Regions from separate parts of the Pantoea stewartii genome, predicted to be linked through region 2. Evidence: riboswitches for the same ligand, from Rfam matches in the RefSeq annotation. Region 2 holds a riboswitch; the other holds the start of a gene.
What was found. Region 2 has a riboswitch for fluoride ahead of crcB (fluoride efflux transporter CrcB). Riboswitches for the same ligand answer to the same signal wherever they lie in the genome.
Positions count from the first base shown of each region.

Region 1: it holds a riboswitch for fluoride, as region 2 does, so the genes downstream of both, G5574_RS23295 (DHHA2 domain-containing protein) here and crcB (fluoride efflux transporter CrcB) in region 2, are expected to answer to the same signal.

Region 1 is NZ_CP049117.1:62,890-70,278, reverse strand. Features, by position in the region: partial or broken gene umuC (translesion error-prone DNA polymerase V subunit UmuC) at 1-1,008, opposite strand, end outside; gene G5574_RS23310 (YncE family protein) at 1,243-2,241, shown strand; gene G5574_RS23305 (TDT family transporter) at 2,393-3,553, shown strand; gene G5574_RS23300 (uracil-DNA glycosylase family protein) at 3,550-4,149, shown strand; fluoride riboswitch at 4,199-4,268, shown strand; gene G5574_RS23295 (DHHA2 domain-containing protein) at 4,347-5,255, shown strand; gene G5574_RS23290 (universal stress protein) at 5,252-5,677, shown strand; gene eno (phosphopyruvate hydratase) at 5,693-6,982, shown strand; gene G5574_RS23280 (2,3-bisphosphoglycerate-dependent phosphoglycerate mutase) at 7,026-7,389, shown strand, end outside.
Region 2 is NZ_CP049115.1:2,650,872-2,658,260, reverse strand. Features, by position in the region: gene G5574_RS12700 (MFS transporter) at 1-288, opposite strand, end outside; gene G5574_RS12695 (GntR family transcriptional regulator) at 458-1,360, opposite strand; gene G5574_RS12690 (zinc-binding alcohol dehydrogenase family protein) at 1,500-2,528, shown strand; gene G5574_RS12685 (nucleoside hydrolase) at 2,565-3,488, opposite strand; fluoride riboswitch at 3,721-3,797, shown strand; gene crcB (fluoride efflux transporter CrcB) at 3,891-4,268, shown strand; gene G5574_RS12675 (alpha/beta hydrolase) at 4,292-4,897, opposite strand; gene G5574_RS12670 (GNAT family N-acetyltransferase) at 5,090-6,214, shown strand; gene G5574_RS12665 (ABC transporter ATP-binding protein) at 6,211-7,389, opposite strand, start outside.

The sequences.
Region 1 (7,389 bases), on a different replicon from region 2:
CGGAGACAACATTTCCCGTTTCATCCGCCATTCCGTATCAATGCCCTGACCCGCAAACCACACCCGTCCCAGACCTGACTGGTTAATGCCGTCCAGCACCTTCATCAGCTGCGCGCTGTTCGCCCGCGGCCGGTTGTCGTCAAACAGATTAAGCTGACTGACACCGTGAGGGGTAAAGTCATCGAGCATGACGCCGGCCTTCATGTACCGGTGGCCATCTTCCCAGATGCGATCCAGCGCGCGCATGGCCACGCCGATGATATCGCGCGTATCCTGCGTGGGCAGGGTGAGTTTTTCACCGGCCGTATTGCCATAAAACGTCTCTCCGACGGCGTGCGGTGAGGTCCGGACAAACACGCTGATGTGCCTGCAGTACTGTCGTTCGCCCCGCAGCTTTTCAGCGGCGCGCGTGGCGTACTGGCATAGTGCCTGCTTCATTGCCACTTTTGTGGTGATGCGGGATCCAAAACTGCGGCTGCAGACAATCTGCTGCTTTGCCGGCGGCATCTCCTCGAGCGGAATGCAGGCCTCGCCGTTCAGCTCGCGCACCGTTCTTTCCAGCACTACCGAAAAGTTCTTCCGGATGAAAGCGGGGTGCGTACGCGCCAGCTCGAGCGCGTTAGTGATGCCGAGCAGGTTCAGCTTTTTACCAATTCGCCTGCCCACGCCCCAGATTTCCTCCACGGGCTGGCGCATCAGGAGAGCCTCTGTCCGCTTAGGGTTTCCAGGCGTCAGCGCCAGTACGCCCCTAAACTGGGGCCACTCTTTCGAGGCCCACTGGGCTGATTTGGCCAGCGTTTTGGTCGGGCCAATGCCTGCGCCAATCGTCAGTCCGGTTCTGGCCAGAACGTGGGCACGCAGCCGGTGGCCGAAGTGCTCGAAGTCCTCACAGCCATCGATGCCCGTAAGATCGAGAAACATTTCATCAATGGAATACTGTTCGACTTTGGGCGTCATATCTTCCAGAGCAGACATGACGCGCTGGCTGAGGCTGTGATTTATGTGGAATGCAATTTAAACAAAAAAAATCAGTTACCATTCCTCTGAAGTTTATTTTCTGAACAGGAATTATTCAGCCTTGAACTACCTCAGTATGCTTACTGACAGGGGGGAAGGTTGAGGGTGGTAAGACATAGTCGGAAAATCGATTTCCCCGCCAGGATTTAATCTGCCACGCTTACTCTGAAGCCCTCAATCGGGCAATGAGTCTTATCCCTTACCCACCCCAATGCAGGAAAAATGATGATAAAAAAATACAGGATCCCGGGACTGACCGCGGTGGCGTTTCTTCTTATCAGCACCCTCGCCGGTGCCGCAGAGGAACGCTGGACGTTTGACGGCGATATCCACAACAATTCCCTTGCTGTCAGTCCCGATGAGAAAACGGCGGTGGCGTCCTACAGTGAGCGCTCTGAGGTGGTGGTCTACGACCTGGCTGCCGGGAAAGTCAGAAAGGTGCTGAAGGGATACGTCACGCCCCGCAATGCGCTTTTCTCCCCCGACGGGAAGGCCGTATATCTTTCAGACAGCAGCCTCGGCGTGGTCAGAAAAATCAGCACCGGGACGCTTGATGTGGAGACCTCGCTGCCGCTGGGGCCCGGGGCATTCGGCACAGCTATCAGCCGTGACGGTCAGCGCCTGTATGTGAATAACGAGGCCGCCAGCACGCTCTCGGTGTATGACCTGACGCACAACCGGCCCGTTGCGGTCGTGACGGGTTTTGCCCAGCCCCGTCAGGGCATAAAAATCAGCCCGGACGGCAAAACCGTCTACGTCACTAACTTTAAGGGCGATAAAATTACCCTGGTTGACGCCGTAACGGGCGAGATTCGCGGCGAGATAACAGGCTTCAGCAAGCTGCGCGCCATTTCAGTCAGCGCCGACGGCCGCACACTGTACGCGGCTAACAGCGGCAGCAACACCATCGCCGTGGTTGACACGCAGAAGCTCGCCATTACGGCAACCATTCCCGTGGGGCAGGATCCTTACGGTGCCGCCCTGACGCCGGATAACCGCTATGTTTACAGCGGCAACCTGGGCGACAACAGCCTCTCCGTTATTGATACCGCCGCCGGTAAGGTGGTCTCCACCGTTACCGGACTGGATGCGCCCCGTCAGGCCATCGTTTTCAGCAAAGACGGTGCCCGCGCGTGGGTGCTGAATAAAGACCTCAGCATTGCGGTCGTTGACCTGAAACAGAACCGCGTCACGGCCACGATTAAAAGCCCGCCGCAGGCCTGATTCAGTCCTTCCCTCACTCCGGCGGTGTGACGGTCCTTCCCGGAGTGGGAGAGTCTAACCACTTTTACTGGTTTATTTTAACTGAATAACCTGTTTTAAAGATTTAACCCGACGTGCCTATACTCTTTCTGTCTACTCAGGAGATTACGGCATGAACGATAAAATATTTACCCTGCATAACGGAGCGCGCCCGCTGAGCGCGCTGAGCAGCCCGAAAGAGGCCATACGTCAGTTCACGCCTAACTGGTTCGCCGCGACCATGGGGACCGGTATCCTGTCTCTGTCTCTGGCGCAGTTCCCCTGGCCGGTTCCGGGATTACGCCTCGTCGCCGAGGGACTCTGGATGTTTAACATCTTCCTGTTCAGCGTCTTTGCCGTGATGTATCTGGCCCGCTGGGTGATGTACTTCGGTGAGGCAAAGCGCATCTTTGGCCATTCAACGGTGTCCATGTTCTTCGGCACCATCCCGATGGGCATGGCCACCATCATCAACGGGCTGCTGGCGTTTGGCCTCCCCCGGTGGGGGGCTGACGTCATTCCCGTAGCGCACGCCCTGTGGTGGCTGGACGTGGCGATGTCGCTGCTGTGTGGCGTGTGTATTCCCTACATGATGTTTACCCGGCAGCAGCACAGCATTGACCAGATGACCGCCGTCTGGTTACTGCCGGTCGTGGCCGCCGAGGTTGCGGCAGTCAGTGGCGGCCTGCTGGCACCGCACATTGCCGACCCCCACGCGCAGCTCGGCATCATTATTACCAGCTACGTGCTGTGGGCGTACTCGGTGCCGGTGGCGCTGAGCATCCTCGCCATCCTGCTGCTGCGTATGGCGCTGCACAAGCTACCACACGAAAGCATGGCGGCCTCAAGCTGGCTGGCACTGGGGCCGATTGGTACCGGCTCGCTGGGGATGCTGGTCATCGGCGGAGATGCGCCCGGGGTGTTTGCCGCGGCGGGCATGCCGGAAATCGGTCATATCGCGCAGGGCGTGGGGTTCGTTGCCGGCATTCTCTTCTGGGGCTGCGGCCTGTGGTGGATGCTGCTGGCCACGCTGATAACCGTGCGATACTTCCGTGAAGGCATTCCGTTCAATCTGGGATGGTGGGGCTTTACCTTCCCGCTGGGCGTGTACACGGTCGCCACGCTGAAGCTGTCCACCCTCGTTGACCTGGCGTTCTTTAAAGGCTTCGGTGCGCTTCTTGTCGTCATGCTGGCCGCCATGTGGCTGCTGGTCGCGGTGAAGACGGTGCGCGGGGCATGGAGCGGGAAACTGTTTGTTTCCCCCTGTCTGGCAGGCCTGGACCGGAAGCCGTGAGTGAAACCTGCACGTCGCTGCTGGACCCGTTTTTACGCGAGGAACGCCTCGCGGCAGTCACCGCGCCGCACGTGGCCGCGCTGAATCGCTGGGTCAGCGGGCTGCGTCAGCACGGCGTGGAGCTGCCGTGGTTTGATCCGGCCGACGGCGGGACCGGGGCCGGACTGCTCGTCCTGCTGCAGTCGCCGGCGCGCAGCAGCCCGTCACCCCGGTTTGTGTCGCGGGATAACCCGGGGCCGGCCCAGCAGAACCTGGGGCGGTTTCTGGCGGAAGCCGGTATTGCGCGCCGGGACAGCGTGCTGTGGAATACGGTGCCCTGGGTCAGCGACGGGCCGCAGAAACGGCCCTCAGCGGCGGACATCCGCAGCGGCTGCGCCTGGCTTGAGGACGTGCTGGCGTATCTGCCCGCGCTGCGCGTGGTGGTGCTGGCCGGTGCCGTAGCGGCTCAGGCCCGCGGGACGGTCAGTCATCAGTGCCCCGGCGTCACGGTGCTGAAGATGCCTCACCCCAGTCCGCTTTCACTTTGCACAAGCCCGGCGGTGCCGGAAAACATCCGCCGGGTGCTCCGCGAAGCACGCGCTGCGCTGGCGGGCTGAGGGTGCCAGCAGAATAATACTGACAGGCTTTCCGTCTGGCTCTATACTCAGAGTACAGGGTGATGGCGTTCCACCTTTCCCAACCGCTCCGTTCCGGAGCTGATGACGCCTGATGTGACTCTTGATTTTCAGGAGGTGCGTCAGGCCGTCCTTACTTTCCTCCCGGCCTGCGTACTTCCCTTTACGGGGAGAGACCCTTGATACACGTTTTTGGCCACATCAATCCTGACAGCGACGCCATCTGCACGGCGGTCGTCACCGCTCACTGGCTGACCGGGCGCGGCATGGACGCCCGCGCATGGCGTCTCGGCGAGGCTAACCGGGAAACCCGCTTTATCTTTGACACCGCCGGTCTTACGCTGCCGCCGCTGCTCGCTATTCCGCTGCAGGATGAACGGGTGTGGCTGGTCGATTTCACCGAGCCGGCGCAGGGGCCTGACGACCTGCTCCGGAGCAACGTCGTGGGCATCACTGACCACCACCGGCTGGGCGGGCTGATAACGCAACTGCCGCCGGAGGTGCATATCCGCCCGGTTGGCAGCAGCGCCACGCTGCTCTGGCTGCTGATGGACGCTGAAGCGCGCCGCACGCTGCCCCCGACGCTCGCCGTGCTTCTGCTGGGCGCACTCCTGAGTGACACCGTGAATCTTCGCTCGCCGACCACCACCGAAGACGATATCCGTTCGGCGACCGAACTGGGCGTGCTGTCCGGCGTAAACCGCAGAGCCTTCGCCCGTGACCTCCTCACCGCCAAAACGGACGTCAGCGGCCTCAGCGCCCAGCAGCTGCTGGGCAGGGACCTCAAGGCCTTCGTCATTGCCGGCACCGACGTGCGCATTGCCCAGATTGAGGTCAGCTCACCGACACAGGTTGCCCCCGTGATGGACGACCTGCTCGCTGCCCTGGCGTATCTGGCGGACCAGTCGGGTGCCGGGCTGACGGTGCTGATGTTGACCGACATTCGCGCCGGGTTTTCAACGCTTTACTTCGCCGGGCGGGAGAGCGTTAACGCGGCCTCCTGCTCCGTACCGGGCATGCTCAGCCGCAAAAAACAGCTTCTGCCGTGGCTTGAGTCCCGCCTTAACCAGAACGGGAGTTCATTATGACCTGCTACACCCACGCACTGATACTTGTGAACGACAAAGACGACGGCACCCTCCTGCTGAAACGGGCGGTCGCGCTGGCGCAGCCGCTCGGCATGAAAATCACCCTGGCCCACATCAGCGACGACTACCGGGAAATGAACTACGTGTCCGACAGCCTGATGGACGACGTCGTGTCGGAAGAGGTGCTGAAAGCCAAAGCGTTTATGAGCGAGCTGGCGGCCTCCGTGCCTGAGGCGGTAGACACGCGGGAGCTGGTGACCATGCGCCGCTTTGAGGACGTGGAGAAGTGCATCAATGAGCTGGGCGTGGACCTCGTGCTTGCCGGGCACCGCAACCGCTTTATGGGAATGCTGACGTCCCGCTCGGCGGAATACATCAACCACCTCACGGTGGATGTGCTTATTACTCACCTGAATGACTAAACCGGGAGAAACGCTATGCACTTTACACTGGATAACGTGACCGCCCGGGAAATTCTTGACTCTCGCGGCAACCCCACCGTTGAAGTTGAGGCCCGGACCCCGGACGGGATGATGGCACGCGCCTCGGTGCCTTCCGGGGCCAGCACCGGGTCGCGCGAGGCCGCAGAGCGCCGCGACGGTGACGCACAACGTTTTGGCGGCAAAGGCGTGCTGGATGCCGTCAGGGCGGTTAATACGGAAATCTGCGAAGCCGTGCGCGGCCTGGACGTGCGCGAGCAGCGGCAGCTGGACAACATCATGCTGATGCTGGACGGCACGGAGAACAAGAGTCGCCTGGGTGCCAATGCCATTCTGGGCGTATCGCTGGCGGTGGCCCGGCTGGCGGCACAGGCCTCGCACGAGCCGCTGTGGCGCTACCTGGGGGGCCTGCAGGCGAATCTGCTGCCCGTGCCGTGCATGAACATCATCAACGGCGGCGTGCACGCCCGCGGTCAGGGCGCGGACTTCCAGGAGTTCATGATAGCGCCACACGGGGCTCCCACGCTGCGCGAGGCCGTGCGTCAGGGCAGCGAGGTCTACCAGGCGCTGCGCCAGATCCTGCTGGACAAAAAACTCTCAGCGGCAGTGGGCGACGAAGGCGGTTTTGCGCCCGCCGTGTCGTCGAACCGTGACCCGCTGGCGTTTATCGTACAGGCGATTGAGAAGGCGGGATACAGGCCCGGAGAGGACATCAGCATCTGCATGGACCCTGCCTCAAGTGAGTTTTTCGCTGACGGTCAGTATCATCTGCGCACCGAGGGCAGCGCGCTGAGCGCGGCGGAAATGACGGCATACTACGGCGAGCTGATGGACCAGTTTCCGGTCATCCTGCTGGAAGACGGCCTGGCCGAGGACGACTGGGCGGGCTGGAAGCATCTGCACCAGCAGCTTGCGGGCAGGGCCGAGCTGGTTGGTGACGACCTGTTTGTAACCAACGTGAAGTACATCCAGCGCGGCATTGACGAAAACCTCGCCAGCGCCGCGCTGATCAAGCTCAATCAGATAGGCTCGCTCAGCGAAACGCTGGACGCCGTGGCTCTCTGCCAGCGGCACGGCTGGGGTGCGTTCATGTCTCACCGCAGCGGGGAAACCACGGACACGTTCCTTGCCGATCTGACGGTGGCCCTGCGCGCGGGACACCTGAAAACCGGCGCGCCGTGCCGCGGCGAACGCGTGGAAAAGTACAACCAGCTGATGCGCATTGAGCAGGCGCTGGGTGAGGACGCGCACTACGCGGGGCTTCATGCGTTTGTGCGCCGCACGTAACACATCCGCCGGACGGTCCCCGTCCGGCAAAGAAGGAATGCCTGTGGCCCCTGCAACGCTGATCCTCCTGCGGCACGGCGAAAGCCAGTGGAACCGGGAAAACCGTTTTACCGGCTGGACGGACGTGCCGCTGACGGTCAGGGGGCGGCAGGAGGCCGACCGGGCCGGTGACGCGCTGCGGGCAGCGGGCCTTATGCCCGACCGTGTCTTCACCTCGGTGATGACACGCTGCGTTCACACGGTCTGGCGGGTGCTGGACCGTCTTGACCGAAGCTGGACGCCCGTGGAAAAGAGCTGGCGACTGAACGAGCGCCACTACGGTGCGCTGCAGGGGCTGAACAAGGACGACGCTGCCCGGATGATGGGGGAAGAGACCGTCCGGCTATGGCGCAAAAGCTTCAGCGGCA
Region 2 (7,389 bases):
AGCGGGCAGTTGTGCCAGTCCGTAAGCCAGCGAAAATGCCGAGAGCAGCACGCCAATTTCCGTCGCGCTCAGCCCCATCTCCTCACGAATCGTCATATTGGCTACCGACAGCGAGCTGCGATCAAGGTAGTTAATGATGGCGGCAAGCAGCAGCAACAGCATGGCGGTAATCTGGACTTTACGGATGCGCGGTGAGCGCACGATATCACTGCGCAACGGCACAAACGCCTCATCAGGTGCAGCGGCGGCGGGCGAGGTTGAACGATCAATAACCGATCTGTTTTCCATGGCAATCTCCCTGAGCAGGCGATTTATCATTATTGTGAGCATTAAGGATGCCCGACGGCACAGGGCCGCCGGCGCGTTGCGATGAAGAGTAAGGGCGATAAAGCAGAGATGTTGTAAAGTTGTTTCAAAATCGTGCGAGAGCTAATGCTTTGCGGTTTTTAATCGGTTTTTAATTGTACTGATTAATGCTGCGGATCATGGATCGCTTGGCTGTGGCCAGATGACTGTGCAGGGCGCAAAGCGCATCCACATCCCGGCGACCGATTAACGCAGACAAAATCGCCATATGCTCCTCCAGGGCAACGATGTTGCGCTGCTTCAGATCGCTTTCATCCCACTGATAGTGCGAATGGAAAATAACGGAAATAATCTCCAGCGACTGATTAAAGAACGGGTTATTGGCGGCAGACAGAATCAGCGAGTGCAGTTGCTTATCCAGCGCAGCAAAATGGCGATAGTTGCTGGCAATGGTCTCACGCATCGATCGGTGCCGATCCAGTAGATCGCGCGCCTGAATCCAGCGTTCATCGTCCATGGGCAAATTTAAAAAACGCGTCAGGGCATGGGTTTCCAGCATTTCACGTAGCTCAAACAGCTTTTCCGCATACGTCTGCGAAAACTTTTTCATCTGCCAGTGGCCGCGTTTGACCGGTTCCAGCAGGTTGTAGCGCATAAAATGCAGTAAGAATTCGCGCACGGCCACCGGGCTGACATTGGCCTGCTTTGCCAGTTGCAGCTCGCTGAAGGTATCGCCGGGCTGCAACTGTCGCTGATTGATCAGATCGAAAAAACGCTTTTCAACCAGACTGGCCTGTTGATCAATCGGCGGCATCACCGCGTTCAGGCTGTCCTGCGCCTCCGGCGCGCGCACAATAACCCAGCTGTCTTTGACTTTTTCCAGCACGCCTCGCTCATGCAGATAACTCAGCACATGACGCACGGTCGTGCGGCTGACCGTGAACATTTCGGCCAGGGCGGCCTGCGGTGGTAGCGGTGACTGAACGTGGCCCTGGGCGATGCTTTCCAGCATATGGTTGATGACGTTATGGCGTAAATTTTGGCTGCGGCTCATGCGGGGGCTCCGGTTTTTTATGCATTAAAAACCATTGAAGGCCCAAAAAAGCCGTTCTGGTTCACAAAGTGAGAAGAGGGGAATACGGTGCCGCAGCCAGATTCGCCATAACTGCGCTTTTGATAACCGGAGAGGGGCCATGACCATTATGAAAGCCTTAGTCATCGCAGAACCGCGTTCGCTGGTCTGGGCTACACGCCCTCAACCCCGGCCTGCCGCGACTGAAGCGCTGCTTAAAATCGTCAGCGCAGGCATTTGCGGCACCGACATTCATGCCTGGGCAGGAAACCAACCCTTTTTTAGCTATCCGCGAGTCCTCGGCCATGAACTCTGTGCGGAGGTGGTGGAGACAGGGGCTGCCGTTCACGATTTAGCCGCAGGACAGCGGGTGGCACTGATTCCCTATCTCTCCTGTTTTGAATGCGATGCCTGCCGCAGCGGTAAAACCAACTGCTGCGAAAACATTTCGGTGATGGGTGTCCATCAGGATGGCGGCTTTAGCGACTATCTTTGCGTACCGGCAGCTAACCTGCTGGTGGTGGACGATCTTGCGCCAGAAGCCGCAGCGCTCATTGAGCCTTTCGCCATCAGCGCCCACGCGGTGCGGCGAGCGGCGGTGGCGCAGGGCGAGCAGGTGCTGGTCGTGGGGGCGGGGCCGATCGGCCTGGGGGCTGCCGCCATTGCCGCTGCTAACGGCGCGCAGGTGGTGGTCGCGGATACCAGTGATTACCGCCGTCAGCACGTCAGCCAGCAGTTGGGCCTCTGTGCGCTCAATCCGGCTGATGCGGCGTTTATAACCTCACTGCGAAACGAATTTGATGGCAGGCTGCCGTTGAAGGTGCTTGATGCCACAGGCAATCCTGCGGCGATGAACGCGGCCGTGAGCCTGATTCGCCATGGCGGAACAGTCGTGTATGTCGGTCTGCATAAAGGGGATTTGGTGATTCCTGACAGTGAGTTTCACAAGAAGGAGAGCACGATCATGGGTAGCCGTAACGCCACCCGTGAGGATTTTGATCGGGTGCGTGAACTCATGGCGGCCGGGACGTTACGTGCCGATATGATGCTCAACCGGCGTTTCGCGTTTTCGACACTGGCAGAACACTTTGAGGCGCAGGTCATCAACAATCGTGCGTTAATTAAGGGCGTTATCGATTTTGATCGCTGAAGCCGGAGACAACGGGGTGCGCTGTCTCCGCACGCGCTACGCCGTTCCGGAGAGCGACTGGAAAAAGTGGCGACGCACGGCGTCGGCATCCACGCCCAATGCGATGCGTTGTCGGGGCAAATCGCGAAAAGGGTTGTGACGGGAAGCCAGCGTGCTGATCTGGCGCACCGTCTGACCACAGGCGATGCCTTCGGTAATCACCCGCAGTGGGCTTTCCACCAGCGTAAATGCCTCGGGCAAGCACAGCCAGGATATCGTCAGCGTGTCATGCAACGCCATTCCCGCAAATCCTTCCTTCTCAAGACTGTACGCCAGATAAGGGCGGCAGATCGCCCGCAGGATCGGCTGTTGCAGTTGATGCACCTCATCGCTATTGATCAACACTTTATGGGTAACATCCAGCGGGATCAGCATAACCGGCAAGGCCGAGGACAGGACCTGATCCGCAGCATGAGGATCCTTCCAGATATTAAATTCACTGAACGGTGTCACATTCCCGCTGTGGCCATCGGTACCAAAGGCGCCGCCCATGATGACCAGTTCTTTGACCAGCGGGATAATATCCGGTGCCTGATTGATGGCGCTGGCGATATTGGTAAGGGGACCGATTGCCACCAGCGTAATGACGCCGGGATTAGCACGAACGCTGTCGATAATAAACTGCACGGCACCGGGCGCGTCGTCGCTAAACGGATTATCAAACGCATCCCCTAAACCGTCTTCACCATGCAGCCTGGCTGGTGCGCTCGGTTCCCGTGCCAGCGGACGGGCGCAGCCGCGGTACACCGGCACGTCAATCGCCATTTTCTGGCAAAAGAGCCGCGCATTTTTCACCGCCTGGCCCACGGCAACGTTGCCGAATACCGTGGTAATGCCCAGCAGATGTTGCGTCCGCGCGGCATAGGCCAGCGCAAAGGCATCATCCACGCCGATATCAGTATCAAAAATGACAGTGCGCAAAGGATTCTCCAGAAAGCGTGAGCGCCTCACCCGGGGCGACAATCGTTGTGTGGGCGCGGCAAGCGTAAAAGCCGTCATTTATTTAAGCGGAAAACGGAAAAAGGGGAAACCTGAATTCTCCCCCTTTTAAGGCTACCCGCGTCGGGTTTTTGACACAGCATGTCAGCCGCACATCACGGGCGCGCGTTCACATGGTCTGAGTTGCCAGTCAGAAAAAGGCATCGTATGATTGCCTGCGCAAGGTGATGGCGTTCCACCTTCCCCAACCGCCAGCAGGTTTCCCCTGCGGCTGATGACGCCTGACACTATCCTTTATCCTTTCGTGGGAGCGGGAGCGTCAGGTGCCGGTATTTGCTGACCCTCCACCGTCTTCTGCACAATGCCTGTTAACGGGAGTATAAGATGTTAAAACCGCTATTCGCTGTGATTGTGGGCGGCAGCGTAGGTTGTGTACTGCGTTGGTGGTTCGGTATGCGTTTCAATGCGTTTTTCCCCAATCTTCCACCGGGTACGTTGCTGGTGAATCTGATTGGCGGCTTTGTGATCGGGGGGGCCATGGCCTGGTTTATTAAAAATCCCCAGCTCGATCCCGCCTGGCGGTTACTGATCATTACAGGCTTATGTGGCGGGCTCACCACGTTTTCCACGTTTACCGCAGAATTAATGACCCTGTTGCAGTCCGGAAAATATCTCTGGGCGATGAGCAGCGCGCTGGTGCATGTCATTGGCTCGTTGCTGATGAGTTTTGCCGGTTTCGCGCTGATTAACCTGTTGGGTTAACGCCGCCGCGAAACCGGATGCCATCAGTCCTGCAGACACTGAGCGATGAAGCTGGCGGCGTGCAGGGCGCCCTCGGCTGAAATCGTGTGGCCAGTCTGTGGCTCAATCAATGCCTCGACCGGAACCGCCGCGGCTTTCAGGCGGGCCGCGGCTGACTCACTTTCGCTGACGGGGATCACCGCATCAGCCCGGCCATGGATCAGCAGGGCTGGCGTATGCGCGAGTGGTGTCAGTGGGCCGTCAAAGGCCAGTCGGCCGGAAAATGCCACCACGCCCGCCAGAGGATAACGGCCAGAGGCCAGTAGATCTAGCGCCATGATCGAGCCCTGAGAAAAGCCCACCAGGATGACCTTCTCCCAGCATTCTGCCATATCATGCTGCGCCATCAGGTCACGCAGAACGCGGTCAAACGCCTCACGAGCTTCGCGAACCCGCCCTGGACGGTTTTCCGGCGTAATGCCCGCCAGACTGAACCACTGATAGCCCATGCCCTGTTCAAAAGCATAAGGCGCATCCGGTGAGGCAAAGACCACATCGGGTAACAAGGTTGCCCAATAATCGCCGACAGGTGCCAGATCGTCGCCGTTACTGCCTACGCCGTGCAGAAAAAACACCAATGCTTTTGCCATGCCGGTTCCTGTAAAAGTTGTGTTGTCTGACAGGTATTTGAACAGTTACACCGGTTAACGTCAAAATCAAACTGACCGCCGGGAAGGCCGCATGTCGTTCAGGAAAAGGCAAACATTACGTGCCGTCTCCCTTTCCCTGTAACGTAAAACCTGCTTGACTGAAACGTCACCGCTTGCCGTCTGGAGTTATGCATGTCGTTGTTTACCCTGAGCACGTTATCCGACATTCCCGCCGCTGAATGGGATGCGCTGCTGCCTGATGATCAGCCTTTTTTGCGCCATGCCTTTTTGCTGAGCCTTGAAGACAGCGGCAGCGTCAGGCCGGCACGGGGCTGGCAGCCAGCCCATCTGGTCTGGCGTGAGCAGGGTGAACTCTGCGCCGCGCTACCCGGCTACCAAAAAAGCCATTCACAGGGTGAATACGTGTTCGATCACGCCTGGGCCGATGCCTGTCAGCGAGCCGGTATCGCTTACTATCCGAAATGGCTCGGTGCCATTCCCTTCAGCCCGGTAACGGGCGCGCGCGTGCTGGGCAAATCCGATGCCGCTATCCGTCTGCTGTCGAGGCTGCCAGACTGGCTGGAGCGCCAGACGTTGAGTGGCGCGCATATCAATTTCACCGACTCTCACGCTAACGCGCTGCTGGCGGAACAACCCGACTGGCTGGCGCGGCTGGGCTGCCAGTATCACTGGCACAATCGCGGCTATCGCGACTTCCAGGACTTTCTGGATACGTTGATGTCACGCAAGCGCAAACAGCTGCGCAAGGAACGGGAGCAGGTCGCCCTGAACGGCTTTGAATTTGACTGGTATCGCGGCGATCAACTGCGTGAAGATCAATGGGATTTTGTGTACACCTGCTATGCCAACACGTACGCGGTGCGTGGTCAGCGTCCTTATCTGACGCGTGCCTTTTTTAGCTTACTGGCCGCGCGTCTGCCGGAAAACATTCGCGTCGTCATTGCCCGTTTGCAGCAGCAGCCCGCAGCGATGGCTTTTTACCTTAAAGACGGGGAAAGCCTGTATGGCCGCTACTGGGGCTGCCTGGCGGAATTTAACCAGCTTCACTTCGAAACCTGTTTTTATCAGGGGATGGATTTCGCCATCGCCGAAGGCCTGCAACGCTTCGATGCGGGCGCGCAGGGCGAACACAAGCTGGTGCGTGGTTTCGAACCGCAGATTACCCACTCCTGGCACTACCTGTGTCATCCCGGCCTGCGCGCCGCCGTTGACGATTTTTTGCAGCAGGAGCGGCAGGGCGTTCACCTGTGGGCCGAGGAAGCCCGGGACGCCTTGCCCTACCGACGCGGCGACTAGTCCGCCCCGACAAACCCGCCGGTCTGGTGTTGCCAGAGCCGGGCATACAGGCCATTTTGTGCCAGCAGTTCCTGGTGGCTACCGATTTCGACAATCTGGCCGTGTTCCAGCACCACCAGCCGGTCCATTTTTGCAATGGTGGACAGACGGTGAGCGATGGCAATCACCGTTTTACCCTGCATCAGCGACTCCAGGCTTTCCTGAATCGCCGCTTCCACCTCTGAATCAAGGGCGGAAGTGGCTTCATCCATGATCAGAACCGGCGCGTCTTTCAGCAACACGCGCGCAATGGCTATACGCTGACGCTGCCCGCCAGATAGTTTTACGCCGCGCTCACCGACATGCGCATCCAGCCCCGTCCGGCCCTGTGAATCCGACAGCTGCGGGATAAATTCGTCGGCGCGGGCGCGACGGATAGCCAGTTGCAGTTCTTCCTCGCTGGCATGGGGCCGGCCATAGAGCAGATTTTCGCGGATAGAGCGGTGCAGCAGCGAGGTATCCTGGGTGATCATTCCAATCTGGCTGCGCAGGCTTTCCTGCGTCACCTCGGCAATACACTGACCGTCAATCAGGATGCGCCCGCCGTTCAGGTCGTAAAGACGCAACAGCAGATTGACCAGCGTCGATTTTCCGGCACCGGAAGGTCCAATCAGGCCAATCTTTTCCCCCGGTTTAATGGTCAGGTTCAGGCCATTAATCACCTGCCGCTCGCCACCATAGTTAAAACGGATGTTGTCGAAGCGAATCTCCCCCTGCGTCACTCTGAGCTGTTTCGCCTGGGGCGCATCCTGCACGCTAAGCGGTTGGGAAATGGTGTTCAGTCCGTCCTGCACCATGCCGATATTTTCAAAAATGCCGTTCACCACCCACATCACCCAACCGGACATATTAACCAGACGGATAACCAGGCCGGTCGCCAGGGCAATGGCACCGACGCTAATCAGCGATGCGCTCCACAGCCACAGCGCCAGGCCGGACGTGGCGACAATCAGAACGCCGTTCAGCGTCGACAGCGTCAAATCCATGCTGGTTACCATGCGGTTAGCCTGCTGCGTTTTGTCTGTCTGCTCCTGAATCGCCTCACGTGCGTACTGCCGCTCCAGGTCGCTATGGGCGAACAGCTTGATGGTAGCGATATTGGTGTAACCATCCACAATCGTGCCCATGAGTTTCGA